2 linked regions of the Filimonas lacunae genome follow. The protein of the gene in region 1 interacts with the protein of each later gene in a pairwise test. Links are inferred from orthologs where the notes say so. Each region holds a gene or a part of one and is shown in the gene's direction. Other genes may lie near its edges. The genes, in order: ruvA and ruvC.

What was found.
Region 2: the proteins of ruvA (region 1) and ruvC interact in binary tests that used the Escherichia coli proteins (3 or more experiments, as listed by UniProt). The link is inferred for Filimonas lacunae from one-to-one orthologs.

Annotation. Positions count from the first base shown.
Region 1 is NZ_AP017422.1:200,213-207,921, forward strand. The notes cover bases 1,450-4,232. They hold ruvA (Holliday junction branch migration protein RuvA), read left to right. Parts: upstream 1,450-2,432; coding sequence 2,433-3,032; downstream 3,033-4,232. Other genes in these bases: FLA_RS00825 (beta-ketoacyl-ACP synthase III), read right to left, coding at 1,450-2,275; sov (T9SS outer membrane translocon Sov/SprA), read left to right, coding at 3,117-4,232. Also shown: fabD (ACP S-malonyltransferase), read left to right, coding at 1-98; FLA_RS00815 (GNAT family N-acetyltransferase), read right to left, coding at 237-707; FLA_RS00820 (DUF2147 domain-containing protein), read right to left, coding at 730-1,170; more of FLA_RS00825, read right to left, coding at 1,280-1,449; more of sov, read left to right, coding at 4,233-7,709. UniProt on the Escherichia coli protein: The RuvA-RuvB-RuvC complex processes Holliday junction (HJ) DNA during genetic recombination and DNA repair.
Region 2 is NZ_AP017422.1:6,386,353-6,394,022, forward strand. The notes cover bases 2,308-5,051. They hold ruvC (crossover junction endodeoxyribonuclease RuvC), read left to right. Parts: upstream 2,308-3,266; coding sequence 3,267-3,836; downstream 3,837-5,051. Other genes in these bases: FLA_RS25030 (lysylphosphatidylglycerol synthase domain-containing protein), read right to left, coding at 2,308-3,121; FLA_RS25040 (HIT family protein), read right to left, coding at 3,823-4,212; greA (transcription elongation factor GreA), read right to left, coding at 4,339-4,812; FLA_RS25050 (NAD(P)-dependent oxidoreductase), read right to left, coding at 4,932-5,051. In the rest of the region: FLA_RS25015 (MFS transporter), read left to right, coding at 1-551; FLA_RS25020 (MBL fold metallo-hydrolase), read left to right, coding at 555-1,415; FLA_RS25025 (DUF3108 domain-containing protein), read right to left, coding at 1,416-2,174; more of FLA_RS25030, read right to left, coding at 2,207-2,307; more of FLA_RS25050, read right to left, coding at 5,052-5,861; 16S rRNA (adenine(1518)-N(6)/adenine(1519)-N(6))-dimethyltransferase RsmA, read right to left, coding at 5,886-6,641; 4-hydroxythreonine-4-phosphate dehydrogenase PdxA, read left to right, coding at 6,722-7,670.

The DNA of each region.
Region 1 (7,709 bases):
ATGGCGCTACTCATTTTACAGAATCTGGTCCTGGTAAAGTGTTACAGGGATTAGTAGCAAAAATTGAGAAATCTGCTATTACTGATGGTGTTTCTTAATGTAATACCTGAATAATATTTATAAAAAGCGGCTGTTTCATTGAAGCAGCCGCTTTTATTTTGCGCAGATATAATCAGTATTAAATTGCATCTGATGTGATGCGCCAAGAGGAACTTATAGTTTTACAAGGCTGCCGGTTACACATTCACACTACAATTCACCCATTCTCCATCGAAGCTGGCGTTGAGCTTTTTGTAGAAGTTAATAGCGGGTTCGTTCCAATCTAACACCTGCCATGCAATGGCGGCTAAGCCGCGGGCTTTAGCTTCGGCAAACAGTTGCTCAAACAGCATGGCTCCTACGCCTTTACCACGCCATGATTCGGTCACCAACAGATCTTCCAGGTACATACGCTGCCCTTTCCAGGTGCTGTACCGGATATAGTAAAGGGCAAAGCCTATAATGTGTAGTTCTGGGCTGCCGGCAGTTACCGGGGCTTCGGCTACAAAAGCCCACCACACGGGGTTGGGGCCAAAGCCGCTTTCTTCAAAATGTTCCAGGGTAACGGTTACTTCCTCCGGAGCTTTTTCAAATAACGCAAGTTCATTCACTAATTCCATCAGCCGCGGACAATCTTCTTTCCTGGCTCTGCGTATTGTTATTGTCATTATTGCAAATTAGTGATTTTGCTTATTCTGCCAGCGTCCATATACTGGAGCGACTGAGCAAAGAGAAGCCACAGATAAAGCCTTTGAGTTTGAGTTCTTTGCCGTTAACCGTAAGTTTACCGCAATAGGTTTTACCACTTTTAGGGTCGTAAACGGTGCCGTCTTCAAATATGTTACTATCGTCTTTGTCTTGCGTAAAGGTTTTTAAAATCACGAAGTTGAGGAGTGGAACATTGCGCTGGTTTTCTTTGGGGTTTTTCACATCGGTGCGTGGTTTACCGTGTTCATCAACAGGCTCCTGCAGCCAGACTATTTTTCCGTAGTATTTGCCATCTACGGCTTTGTAAATCTGGATTTTGGAAGTTTTTTCAGCGTTAAACCATATACGTTCTATCGATGCTTTCTGAGCCAGGGCGGTGAAACAGATGCCGTAGGTAAGCAATGTGGCGATTATTTTTTTCATATTAACAGGCTTTCTCTTTCTAAGTTACTGTTTTTAGTGTCTATAGCCATAAAAAAAGCGGCTATTACCAGGTGTAATAGCCGCTAATAATGTGTTAAGTTCTATTTGTTTAGCCGTTATAAGCCCACTTAATCCAGGTAGCACCCCAGGTAAACCCACCACCAAAGGCAGCCAATACCAAGTTGTCATCTTTTTTCAGTTGCTTTTCCCACTCCCACAAACACAAAGGAATAGTGGCAGCGGTAGTATTGCCATAACGTTGAATATTGATCATTACTTTTTCCAGTGGCAGTCCCATACGGGTTCTGGTAGCGTCGATGATACGCAGGTTGGCCTGGTGTGGTACCAGCCAGGCAATGTCATCGGCCGTGAGGTTGTTACGCTCTAATATTTGTGCACCTACATCGGCCATGCCGGATACTGCATATTTGAAAACGGTTTTACCTTCCTGGAAAGCGTAGTGCTCACGGTTGGTAACTGTTTCAATACTTGCTGGTTTCAATGATCCACCGGCTTTCATATGCAGATAGTGTCTGCCGTTGCCATCGCTTTTTAAAATGCTGTCTCTTACACCGTAACCTTCTTCGTTAGGTTCCAGCAATACGCCGCCGGCACCATCACCAAAGATTACGCAGGTGTTTCTATCAGTGTAGTCAATGATGGCACTCATTTTATCTACACCTATTACAATCACTTTTTTATAACGACCACTTTCAATGAAAGCAGCTCCTGTGGTAAGGGCATATAAAAAGCCGCTACAGGCGGCACTTACATCAAATCCAAAGGCGTTTACAGCACCTACTTTATCAGAAACGATATTAGCAGTAGCAGGGAAAACCATGTCGGGGGTTACAGTAGCGCAGATAATGCAGTCAATCTCTTCGGCGCTGATGTTTCTCTTTCTCAGAATTTCTTCTACTACGGGAGCTGCCATGTCGCTGCTGGCTTTGCCTTCCCCTTTTAAGATACGTCTTTCCTCTATTCCGGTTCTCGCGATAATCCATTCATTATTGGTATCTACCATTTTCTCCAGCTCCTGGTTGGTAAGTCTATATTCAGGAACATAGCCTCCCACGGTGGTAATGGCTGCACTGATTTTGTTCATGCTGTGAATTCAATTAAAGGTGCCAAAGGTATTGACAATTCATTAATATGGTTTTTCAATTTTTAAGGGGGTATAGAAATAAAAAATTTAATGACTAAGTGACTATTATTTACGTCTATTAGGTAGAAAAACCCCTATTTTTGGTATAACTCGGTATATGATAGCATTTGTAAGAGGCATTTTTGTGCACAAAACCCCGGCCCAGGTAATTGTAGATGTGAATGGTGTAGGATATGATTTACATATTAGCCTTCACACCTTTTCAGTTATCAGTAATATGGAAAAGGGACAATTGTACACCTATTTGCATATTACCGAAAATGGTCAAACGCTATATGGGTTTTATGAGATGCGGGAGAAAGAACTTTTTCTGCAGCTGATTAGTGTTTCGGGTGTGGGTGCTTCTACAGCGCGTATGATGTTATCGGGGATGAAACCTGACGAAATAGTGAAAGCTATCGTTCAGAGCAATGCAAAACAACTGGAAGGAATTAAAGGTATAGGCAAAAAAACGGCAGAGCGCCTGGTTTTAGAGTTAAAAGATAAGCTGAACAAACAAGCTCCTGACCTGTCCATTTTGTCGCAGGCCGACGCTCAGCAATATTCTATGGAATCAGACGCCTTAAACGCCCTTGTAAGTTTAGGAATAGCCAGACCAACTGCAGAACAGGCTTTAAAGAAAGCATTAAAATCCAATCATCCTACAGAAGAAACTACACTGGAATCATTAATTAAACTGGCCCTGAAAAATATTTGAGCCTATAGACATAATTCTACTTAACCAGAGCTTAAGAGTAAATTGATAACCCGTAACTATAGTTTTCGGTTTTACTGGATAACCATGCTGGTATGCTGCCTGTTGGGCACACTACGTGCATATGGTCAAAAGACCGATTCTCTCCGCTTTCCTATACAAGATAGGAGGGGCGATCCTTTTGCTGCCCCCAGGTCAAATCCATTTGATATAAAAGATACTTCTTACTTAAAACGTACTATAGAATACGACCCGGTAACGAAGCAATATTATATTATAGAAAAGGTAGGTAACACCTACTATCGCAAACCTACTTATCTCACTTTTGATGAATTCTGGAAACTGCGCTCGCAGCAGGCAGAAAGAGATTATTTCAGTCAGCGTTCCCAAACCTTATTTGATCTGAATAAAAAGGTGCAACGTCCTAAGATGCGTTTGTATAACAAATTATTCGATCGCATTTTTGGGGTGGACAGTGGTGGTTTAAAAGTAAATATTAAACCGCAGGGTAATGTGGATTTATTGTTGGGCTACCAGGGGCAAAGAATTGACAACCCCACTTTACCGGAAAGAGCGCGTAAAACAGGTGGCTTTGATTTTGATATGAATGCCAACCTGAACGTGGTAGGTAACATTGGTAACAAACTGAAATTGCCCATTAACTATAACACGCTCGCCAACTTTGATTTTGAAAACCAGATTAAGCTGGATTATAAAGGGATGGATGATGAGATTATCCGTAGCATTGAAGCGGGTAACATTTCTTTCCAGAGCAAGGGTACGTTAATGTCGAGTGTGCAAAGCTTATTTGGTGTAAAAACCTCCTTGCAGTTTGGACGCTTAGGCATAACTACAGCATTGGCTAACGACCGTAGCCAGAAACAGTCACTTGCGTTACAAGGCGGTGGATTAAAGCAAACACTGAATAAAAAACTGGACGACTACGAAGAAAACAAAAACTATCTGTTAGGCCAGTATTTCCGCAATACCTATAATAAAACCATGAGCAACCTGCCTGTAGTAAACAGCCAGGTGCAGATTTTGCGTATGGAGGTTTGGGTAACCAACCGTACCGGTGCTACTACAGAAACAAGAAACATTGTTGGTTTGATGGACCTGGGTGAGAGTGCTCCCTATAATCCCAATATTAATTCTTTAACATCCAGTGCGCTGCCACAGAATGGCGCTAACGATTTATATGGTTTCCTGGCGGGGAATGAGAACAACCGTAACCCCAACCTTATCAGCACTATACTACAGTCGAGAAACTTTAAACCGGTGAATGACTTTGAAAAAACATTTGCCCGTAAGTTGAACAGCACTGAATATTACTTTAACCCGCAAGTGGGTTTTATTTGTTTAAATCAACAATTGCAGAGTGACCAGGTGCTGGGTGTGGCTTATCAATATACCTACAACGGCCGTGTGTACCAGGTGGGGGAATTTTCGCAGGATGTTGCGGTGGATTCTTCTAAAGGCATTCAAAAGGTATTGTTTGTAAAACTGTTGAAAGCTACTTCTGCCAGGATAAGTCTGCCTATCTGGAAGCTGGCAATGAGAAACGTATACTCACTGGATGTTACGGGTATTCAACGTCAGGATTTTAAACTGAACGTATTGTACCAGGATCCTAGCGGTGGTTATAAGCGCTACTTACCGGAAAGCTCTCCTGATGTAGAAGGTAAGTCGTTATTACGCATAGTGAACCTGGACCGTTTGAACAGCCGTAATGATCCTTTGCCTGATGGTGAGTTTGACTTTGTGGAAGGATTTACGGTATTATCTCAGCAGGGTAAAATCATCTTCCCGGTGCTGGAGCCTTTTGGGCGCGATCTGGATACACTGGCTTTTGCCGGACAACCCCAGTCACTAAAAGACAAGTACGTATTCTACCAGTTATATGATTCTATTAAAGCCATTGCGCAAACCTATGCCAACGTGGACAGGTTTGTGGCGCAGGGATCGGTCAAGGGGAGTTCGTCATCAGAGATTTATTTAGGGGCGTTGAACGTTCCGCAAGGTTCGGTGAAAGTGACGGCGGGCGGGCAGTCGTTGATAGAGAACACGGATTTCGTAATTGATTATAACATGGGTACGCTGCGGGTGATTAACCAGGCTATTCTTACCTCGGGCGTTCCTGTAAACGTACAGTTTGAAAATAATGCCACGTTTGGTTTGCAGCAGAGAAGCTTTATGGGGGTACGTCTTGATTATGCTGTTAACAAGCAGCTGGCTATCGGGGCCACCTATGAAAAATTGGCAGAGCGTCCATTCTTTACTAAAGTAAACTATGGCGAAGACCCGATCAACAACTCCATGTATGGTTTCGACTTTAACTATCGTTCGGAGTGGCCGGGCTTAACAAGAGCTTTGAACAAGTTGCCGTTTTATAATTCCACCACCATGAGTACTATCAATGCTTATGGTGAGATAGCTGCGTTAAAACCAGGGCATGCTGCACAAATTGGTAGTGGTACACAAGGTGCAGTATATATAGATGACTTTGAAGGTAGCACCAGTAATATTGATATCCGCTTTCCCACCACTTCGTGGGTGATGGCTTCTACGCCATCGGGTAATGGTTTATTTCCGGAAGCTACTTTAACTGATTCTATCGCTTATGGTAAAAACAGGGCAAAGTTCGCCTGGTATAATATTGAACCTATTTTACAAGATGCCAGTAACGTGAACAACCCTTTACGAGGTAAAGGCTTTGATCTTACTGCTCCTTATGTACGTGCTGTATATACGAAAGAATTGTTTCCACAAAAAACAACCAATATTACGGATGTACAGTCAACAACTTTCGACCTGGCTTTTTATCCTAAAGAAAAAGGTCCATATAACTTTAGCAACACTACCACTGATCTTACACCGGAAGGTGTTTTAAAAAATCCACAGCAGCGTTGGGGTGGTATCATGCGTAATATTGATCAAACCGATTTTGAAACAGGCAATATAGGCTTTGTTGAATTTTGGGTTCAGGACCCTTTTATTAAGCAGCCGGGCAGACCTGGTGGTAAACTGTACATTAACCTGGGGGACATTAGTGAGGATGTATTAAAAGATGGTCGTCGCTTTTATGAAAATGGGTTAAGCACGCCTACTCAAACTACGTCGGTAGATAGTACTTCTACCTGGGGACGCACTCCTGTTAACCCCATTCAAATTACACAGGCATTTAGTAATGATCCTGCCGACAGGGCTTACCAGGATTTGGGTTTTGATGGTTTGGACGATGACGGAGAAAGAAGAAAAAGAGACGGATACCTGAGAGAGTTGAATCAAAATTTCCCTGGCGCCACCTTTGTTACCCAAGCTGTTGCCGACCCATCCAATGACAACTATGTTTGGTATCGTGATGCTGTTTATGACAGGGATAATATTGGTATTCTGGGCAGATATAAGAATTTTAATAAGCCACAGGGTAACTCTCCTGTAGTGTCGGGTGGTTCTTTATTTTCTCCTGCTGCTACTTTATATCCTGATAATGAAGATTTGAACAGGGATAATACCTTAAATGAAAGCGAAGACTATTTTGAATACGGCGTTGATATAAAGCCTAACATGCAGGTTGGAACGAATTATATTACAGATAAAAAAACATTTATTCCGGATGGATCACAAACAGGGACAGAAGAAACCTGGTATCTGTTCCGTGTACCTATTGATGCATATACTGCCAAAATTGGCGATATCCCTGATTTTAAATCTATCCGCTTTATCCGTTTATATCTTACCGGTTTTGAAGATTCGGTGATCATGCGTTTTGCGAAGTTTGACCTGGTGCGTAACCAATGGCGCCAGTTTAAGTATGATCTGGATACCACTGGTTCTTATAAGCCGGTTCAGAATAATGGTGCTACGTCTTTTGATGTGTTAGCTGTAAACCTGGAAGAAAACAGCACACGCCAGCCCATTCCTTATGTTATCCCACCAGGCATTGAGCGGGTGCAGATGTTGAGCAACAATGGTGTAAACCTGTTGCAGAACGAGCAGAGTATGAGCTTGAAAGTGCGTAACCTTGCTAACGGCGATTCCAGGGCGGTGTTTAAAACCATGAACCTGGACATGCGGCAGTATGGAAGAATAAACATGTTTATTCACGCGGAGTCGATGGTAGGACAAACTACAGTGAAAGATGGTGAGCTGAATGCGGTAATTCGTATAGGGCAAGACTTTTTAAACAACTACTACGAAATAAAAATTCCGCTTTACATCACCGCGCCGAATGTTACCGCTACTTCTGCGCAGGTGTGGCCTACCTTAAACGATCTGGACATTTCGCTACAAGACCTGGTGAAGCTGAAGCTGCGCAGGAATAATAATGGAGCACCAGTAAGTAGTATTTATAGGGAGGTGATCAATAATAAAACCTTCTCCATTATGGGTAATCCTAATCTGGGAGAGGTGAATGCCTTTTTGATAGCGGTGGAAAATGCGCTTGATCAAAACTCGGGACAATTAAGTGCAGAGGTATGGTTTAACGAATTGCGTTTATCTGAAATAGATGAGAAAGGTGGCTGGGCTGCTTTGGGCCGTGTGGATATGCAGTTGTCTGACCTGGGTACTTTATCTGTCTCTGCTAATACCTATTCTGCGGGTTGGGGAAGTATAGAACAAAGAACGAATGAAAGGGCGCGTGAAAGCATGATGCAGTTTGATGCTGCCCTGCAAATA
Region 2 (7,670 bases), 6.2 Mb from region 1 along the record:
TTTACAGCATGGGAGTACAAACTGTAATGCTGGCAGCTGCCATCTTTGGTAGCAAAACCCTGCATTTACCTACCGATATTTTAATACTTACCACGCTTATCATCCAGATAGTGGCTATAGCCGGTGCCTGGTTAATGAGTAAACTTTCCGGCCGCTTTGGCAACCTGAGCGTGCTGGCGGTAGTGATACTCATTTGGGTAGGCATTTGCATTGGCGCTTATTATACAGAAGCCGAAAACAACATGCAGTTTTTTATACTGGGTGGTAGCGTTGGCCTGGTAATGGGCGGTATACAAAGTCTTAGCCGTAGCACCTACGCCAAGCTAATGCCCGAAACCAAAGACACCGCATCTTTCTTTAGCTTTTATGATGTAACGGAAAAGCTGGCGATAGTAATAGGTATGACCAGCTTTGGTTTTATTGAGCAAATCACCGGCAACAACATGCGCAACTCGGTATTAGCGCTGGGCCTTTATTTTATCATAGCTTTCATTCTGATGTTATTTGCCATTGGCAAACTGAAACAGGAAAAAAAAGCGGCAATACAATAGCATATGAAACTGTACACAATTGATACGGAACTGTTTAAACTGGATGGTGGCGCTATGTTTGGTGTAGTGCCCAAAAGCATATGGAATAAACTAAACCCGGCTGATGAAAACAATATGTGTACATGGGCTATGCGCCTGCTGTTAATTGAAGACGGCAAACGCCTGATATTAATTGACACAGGTATTGGCAATAAACAAGACACCAAATTCTTTAGCCATTACTATTTACATGGTAATGCTACTTTAGACTCCTCCTTGGCCAAACATGGCTTTCACCGGGATGACATTACAGATGTAATACTTACCCACCTGCATTTTGACCATGTAGGGGGTGCTATACTCAATACCAACGGCCAGCTAAGCACTGCGTTTAAAAACGCTACTTACTGGAGTAACCAAACGCATTGGGAAAGCGCCACTAATCCTAATCAACGGGAGAAAGCATCTTTTCTGAAAGAGAATATATTACCTATACAGCAAAGTGGCCAGCTACAGTTTATCAATGGTCCGTTGGAAACGCCTATATATACTTCTCAAACGCCTTTCCTCGACAACATCACCATACGGTATGTAAATGGGCACACCAGCAGCATGATGTTGCCACAGATCACCTATAAAGGCAAAACCATTTTATACATGGCCGATCTGTTACCTTCTACTGGTCATATACCATTGCCTTATGTAATGGCTTACGATATGCGCCCATTGGAAACGTTGAATGAAAAAACAGCTTTTTTACAGGAAGCGGTGGATAATAATTATATCCTTTTCCTGGAGCACGATCCTATACATGAATGCTGCACACTGCAAATGACGGAGAAGGGCATTCGCTTAGGTACTACGTTTGCCCTGAACGAAATATAATTACCAGGAAATTAAAGACGACATAGGGTGCCGCAGGTTGCGGTATTGCATCATATCTACTTTAATGCTACCTACCACTATAGGAGTTTCAATACGTAAAGGAATATGGTTAGGGTCGTCTGTTACCCAACAGTTCATTTTTTCCCCGCCCTGGAACAGCGTGCCTTTCAGCAAAAGTGGTTTAAACTTGATGGCGCGAAACTTACCATATTTGGTTTTTACCGTTTCCTTCCCCTGGTAACGGATGTATAAATCATACACTTCATTATCCAGGAACATTTTGAAAGGTATTTTATCGCCAACATTGTATTTATTGAAGTCGATATTGCGCATATAATATACAGCGCTTATTACATCCTGGATACAGCCAGGCACTTTATACACCCCTTCCGTAGTAATGGCAGTGTTGGTTTGGTGGTTAAAAGTGACGTTTTCATATTTCTTATAACCGCCTTCATCAATATTGCGCACAAACTTGAGCGGTTGCAAACTACCCGTATCAAAATATGTTTCATACTTATCGCGCACCTTAAATATCCAGTCGTAGCTGGAATTAGAAGTGCCTTGCGCCAGTATGTGATACACCGGCGTATTGTTGAGCCTTTCCAGCGTACTGGAAAAGGAAGCAGTTCCTGCATTTACATAAATGCCTGCAACAGCATAAAAGATGTTGTAAGTAATAGATTCACCAGGCTGAAAAGCTGTATTACGTAATCCACATAAATCATTCTCCGCAGACAGCTTGAGCCAGCAAACCATACACAGTGTCAGAATTGTAAATTTTTTCACGGTTATTTTCTGAATAGTTTAATACTCAATATAAACAAACTTCCGGCCAATGATGGTAATATTAAGTTAATCCCCCATATACCAGCAGCTGTAGCAATAATACCAATAGTATTTGTGCTTAGCAAACCAAATAATTGTAAACTCGCCTGTCCTCTTACACCCAATTCGGCAATAGGAATAGTAGGTACAATGGCCAGCACCAAAAACATTACGCAAATAATCCACCAACCATCTATAATACCAATATGCACTTCAAAAACCTGCATCAATAATAAATATTGAGCAGTAAATACCACAAAACGCACTACAGACAACATCAGCACATTGGTTAACTCTTTCCAATGAAAGGTTTCTACCTTTTGTATAAAAAAGCTGTATTTAGAAACAAAAGGAATGCGCTCTATAATGGATGTGATACGGGATAATTTGTAATATACCAGCAATAGTAAAACAGTGCCTACAATAATAGCATACAGCATGCCATCGAACCAGAAAGCAGAAAGCCCCTGTAATTGCCGTCCTTCCGTAAGCACATAGGAACGCAGGTATATTAACCCACCAATACCCGCCACCAGGGTTACTATCAACTGGCTTACACTTCCTATTAAGGTAAGAGCAATAGAGCGCAAACGATTACCCTCATCCATATACAGGATGCGGCCTACATATTCCCCTACCCGGTTAGGCACAAACAGGCTTAGCGCCAGCCCCGACAGCACCGCCTTAAAAGCCTTCCATAAAGTAATATGCTGCACAGGCGCCACCAGCACCTGCCACTTACGCGCTTCAATGCCCCAGTTTACAAGGCTTAACGCCATTACCACCCAAAACATCCATTGCTTTGGCCCCAGAAAGGACTGCTTAATAACATCCCAGGAAGAATGAAAATTTGCCTGATTTTGTATACGCTTATACATAGCGTACGTTAAAATGATAAACAGTACAGGACCAACAATATAGTTTAGCAATATCTTATACTTACGCTTCAGCTTCGTTCTATTTTTATTCAAACCTACGGTAAAACAATTATTTATAACAGGGGATGGTTTATTTTCACAGCGGATGAAGAAACCTGATTACATAGTAATGGGCATAGACCCGGGCACGCTTATTATGGGCTATGCTATTATTGCTGTTCGCGGCAGCACTACCGAAATGATAGTGATGGATGTGCTTAAACTGGGGATGCATAAAGATATTTACCAGCGATTAGAAAAAATTCACACAAAAGTGTGTGAGTTAATAGCCCTGCATAAACCCAGCCACTTTGCTATTGAAGCGCCTTTTTTTGGAAAGAACGTACAAAGTATGTTAAAACTGGGACGCGCCCAGGGCGTGGCTATAGCCGCTGCTATGCAAGGCAGCATACCTGTAACAGAGTATCCACCCAAAAAGGTAAAACAATCCATTACAGGTAACGGCAACGCCGACAAGGAACAGGTTTGGAAAATGTTACAGCAGATTTTAAAGCTGGACGAAAAGCCCGCTTATTTCGATGCTACCGATGCCCTTGCTGTAGCGTTGTGTCATCATTACCAGCTTACTTCTCCTTTAGGCAAAGCCACCAAAGGCCTGAAAGGCTGGGAAGATTTTATTGCCAAAAATCCGGGACGGATTTCTATAAATAAGTGATAATTTTTGCCTGGGCAGCAGCCAGCTCTTCCGGTTCTGCCTTCTTTTTACCCGCCAGTATATCTGCATCTCCCATGCCGTTCATAGGTATCAGGTGCACATGCACATGCGGCACTTCAAAACCCAGGGTTAAAATATTTACCCGGTCGCAGGGAAAAGCCTGTTGAATGGCTTTGGCAATAGGTTGCGCAAAAGGAAGTATGCCTTCCAGGTACTCTACAGGCAAATCAAATATCCGGTCTGTTTCTATTTTAGGCACTACCAGCACATGCCCTGCTGTGGCAGGAAAAATATCCAGGAAAGCAAAAAAGCGATCGTTCTCTGCAATCTTATAGGAAGGTATTTCGCCGGCAATGATTTTTGAAAAAAGTGTCATAGATCTGTATCTGTTTAAAACAGGAAAATTAATTAAAATCGTGCCGCATCCCAAGCACAAAAAAGGCTGTCCGGTTAAGAACAGCCCTTTGTATAATGTTCAGGCATAACAACCTGCCGGTAAAGGCTAAATAGAAATATTTTCTACTTTAAATTTCATCGTTCCATTGGGAGCGTGCACTTCTGCAATATCTCCTATTACTTTACCTAAAAGCCCCTTACCAATAGGCGAACTGATAGATATTTTTCCAAGCTTCAGATCTGCTTCTTTTTCTCCTACCAGCTGATAGGTAACCGTTTTTTTAGTGGCTACATTGGTAATAGTCACTTTCGTTAATATAGAAGCTTTGCTCGTATCAATCTCGTCAGTGCTTACCACACGAACACTCGCTATCTGGCTTTCCAGTAGCGCCATTTTAGCTTCCAGTATACCTTGAGCCTCTTTGGCAGCGTCATATTCCGCATTTTCACGAAGATCTCCCTTCTCGCGTGCTTCAGCAATAGCTCTGGCAGCACCCGGACGGTCAACGGTTTTCATCCGTTGAAGCTCTTCTTTCATTTTTTCGAGTGTCTCTTTGGTTACATACATCACGTCACTCATAGTAAATCTTTGTTTTATGAGGGATAAAAAAAATACAACGCCACAGCAAAACTGTAGCGTTGCAAATATGTAAAGTCACAAATATACTCTTTTTAGGCGGGTATTTAAAATGACAAATGTTAAAAAATGCCCAGTTTATCCAGCACCACCTTCGCCATTTTAAAATAGGCTTCGTGGCTGTAACCTGCTATGTGCGGGGTTACCAGCACATTTTTACGGCTACATAAATTCTCTAACTGTTCCTTTTCCTGCGCCGTATAGGTTCCCAGTTTTTCATTTTCCAACACATCTACTCCGGCAGCTGTAATCAGGTTTTTGTCCAGTGCACGTATCAATGCAGCTGTATCCGTTACTTTCCCGCGGCAGGCCGTTAAAAAGTAGGGTTTACGCTCCAGCTTGCTGAAGAAAGCATCATTGGCATAATGAAATGTTTCTTCTGTTAAAGGCAGGTGCAGGCTGATAACATCGGCATATTTAGCAATATGCTCTGGCCCTGCTTCGTGAATATCATCTTTGGCAAAGCCATTTTTATATTTATCGTAGGCCAGAATGCTTACATCAAAGGGCTTTAACAAACGGGCATAAGCCTGCCCCGTATTACCAAACCCAATGATACCCACCGTTTTACCGGTTAGCTCTGTACCCCTGTTTTCGTCGCGCAACCATTTACCCGCTTTTACTTCATCAAAAGAAGTATGCAGCTTATTCATCAGGCCCAGCAAAGTGCCCAGCATATGCTCGGCCACCGCGTTCCGGTTGCCTTCCGGGCTGCTTACACAGGTTATACCCTTTGCTTCGGCATACGACACATCAATCAATTCCATGCCACTACCTAAACGCCCTATCCATTTTAACATAGGGGCAGCGTCCAGTATAGCCTTATCTATTTTCAGCCTGGTAGTTACTATTAATCCTGTCACATCTTGCATCAGGCCTGCCAGTTCATCATAAGTAACTGCCGGAACATATTGCACCTCATAGTTGTTCTTCTCCAGTGTATCTACCAGGTACTCATGCACTTTGGCCGTTACTATCACCTTGCTTTTCATCTCTTCAGTTTTATTCAGTAAACGCTATTTCATCCGGAAAGTAAGGGCAGCGAAATCTGCTATGGATAATTGCTCGGCCCTTTTATCAAAAATAGGATCTTGCAGCACCTCCTCGGTAAACAAGCTACGGGTGGCGTTGCGCAACATTTTACGTCGCTGGTTAAATGCCGCCTTTACCAGGGTAACAAAATATTTATGACTCTGCATGGCTGCTACTTCCGTTTTACGGGTAAGCCTTATTACCCCGCTCATTACTTTAGGCGGCGGGTTAAAGCATCCCTGCGGCACATCAAACAAATATTCCACATCGTAAAAAGCCTGTATCAGCACACTTAAAATGCCATATACCTTATTGCCTGGTTTGGAAGCTACCCGCTGGGCTACTTCCTTTTGAAACATGCCTATTACATGCGGCACCTGTTCTTTCCAGTCCAGTACCTTAAATAATATCTGTGAAGAAATATTATAGGGAAAATTACCCACCACCATAAAGGAGCCGCTGAATGGCACATCGGCATCCAAAAAGCTTTGATGTATAATTTTTCCTTTTATCTGCGGATAAGTATGTTCCAGGTACACTACCTTTTCCTCATCCAGTTCTACTGCCTTAAAATCAATGTCCGGCAGTTCTAATAAATACTTGGTAAGCGCCCCTCCGCCAGGCCCCACTTCCACCAATTGTGTAAACGGTTGCTGCTGCACAGCGTCTACAATTTTCCGGCAAATATTCTCATCCCGTAAAAAGTGCTGCCCAAGTGCTTTTTTAAGCGTGTATTGCATTGGGCAAAATTACCGGCATTCACCAATATTTACTATTAAACCTGCTAAAAGGTGTATTTTTACGCATCAAATTGTAATGAATGAGCAATGAATTGCAAAAACCCGTTATAGGTTTCAGTTGTGGTGATTTGAATGGAATAGGAACAGAGCTGATTATTAAAACCCTGAGCGATTCCCGCATCATGGACATGTGCGTACCTGTTGTTTTTGCCAACAACAAAAGCATCAATTTTTACAAAAAAGCTTTACCCGATATCAACTTACCCTATCAGGCAGCAAAAGACCTTACACGCCTGAACCACAAACAGCTGAATATAGTGAACTGCTGGGAAGAAGAAGTGCAGATAACACCAGGACAATTAACCGACATAGGTGGCAAATACGCGCTTCAATCATTACAGCAAAGTGTAGCCGCTTTGAAAGCCGGCCATATACACGGCCTGGTTACAGCTCCTATTCATAAAAAGAACATACAATCGTCTGAATTTAATTATAGCGGCCATACACCTTACCTCAAAGATGAGTTTAAAGTGGATGACGTAGTAATGTTGATGACAGCCGAAAACATGCGCGTTGCCGTACTAACCGAGCATATTCCGGTAAAAGAAATAGCCACTTACATTACCAAAGAGAACATTTTGAAAAAGCTGAGTATTTTAAACACCAGCCTGCAAAAAGACTTTGGTATTGACAAACCTAAGATTGCCGTACTGGGACTTAACCCCCATGCCGGTGACGAAGGCCTGATTGGCAATGAAGAAGAAACTATTATAAAACCTGCTTTAAAAGAAGCGCGCCACCGCAACATACTGGCCTTTGGTCCGTTTAGCGCAGATGCCTTCTTTGCACGTGGACAATATGAGCAGTTTGATGCCGTACTGGCCATGTATCACGATCAGGGTTTAATTCCTTTCAAGTCACTGGCTATAGGCGAAGGCGTAAACTATACTGCCGGCTTACCTGTGGTAAGAACCAGCCCTGACCATGGTACCGCGTTTGATATTGCCGGAAAGGGCAAAGCAGATGCCT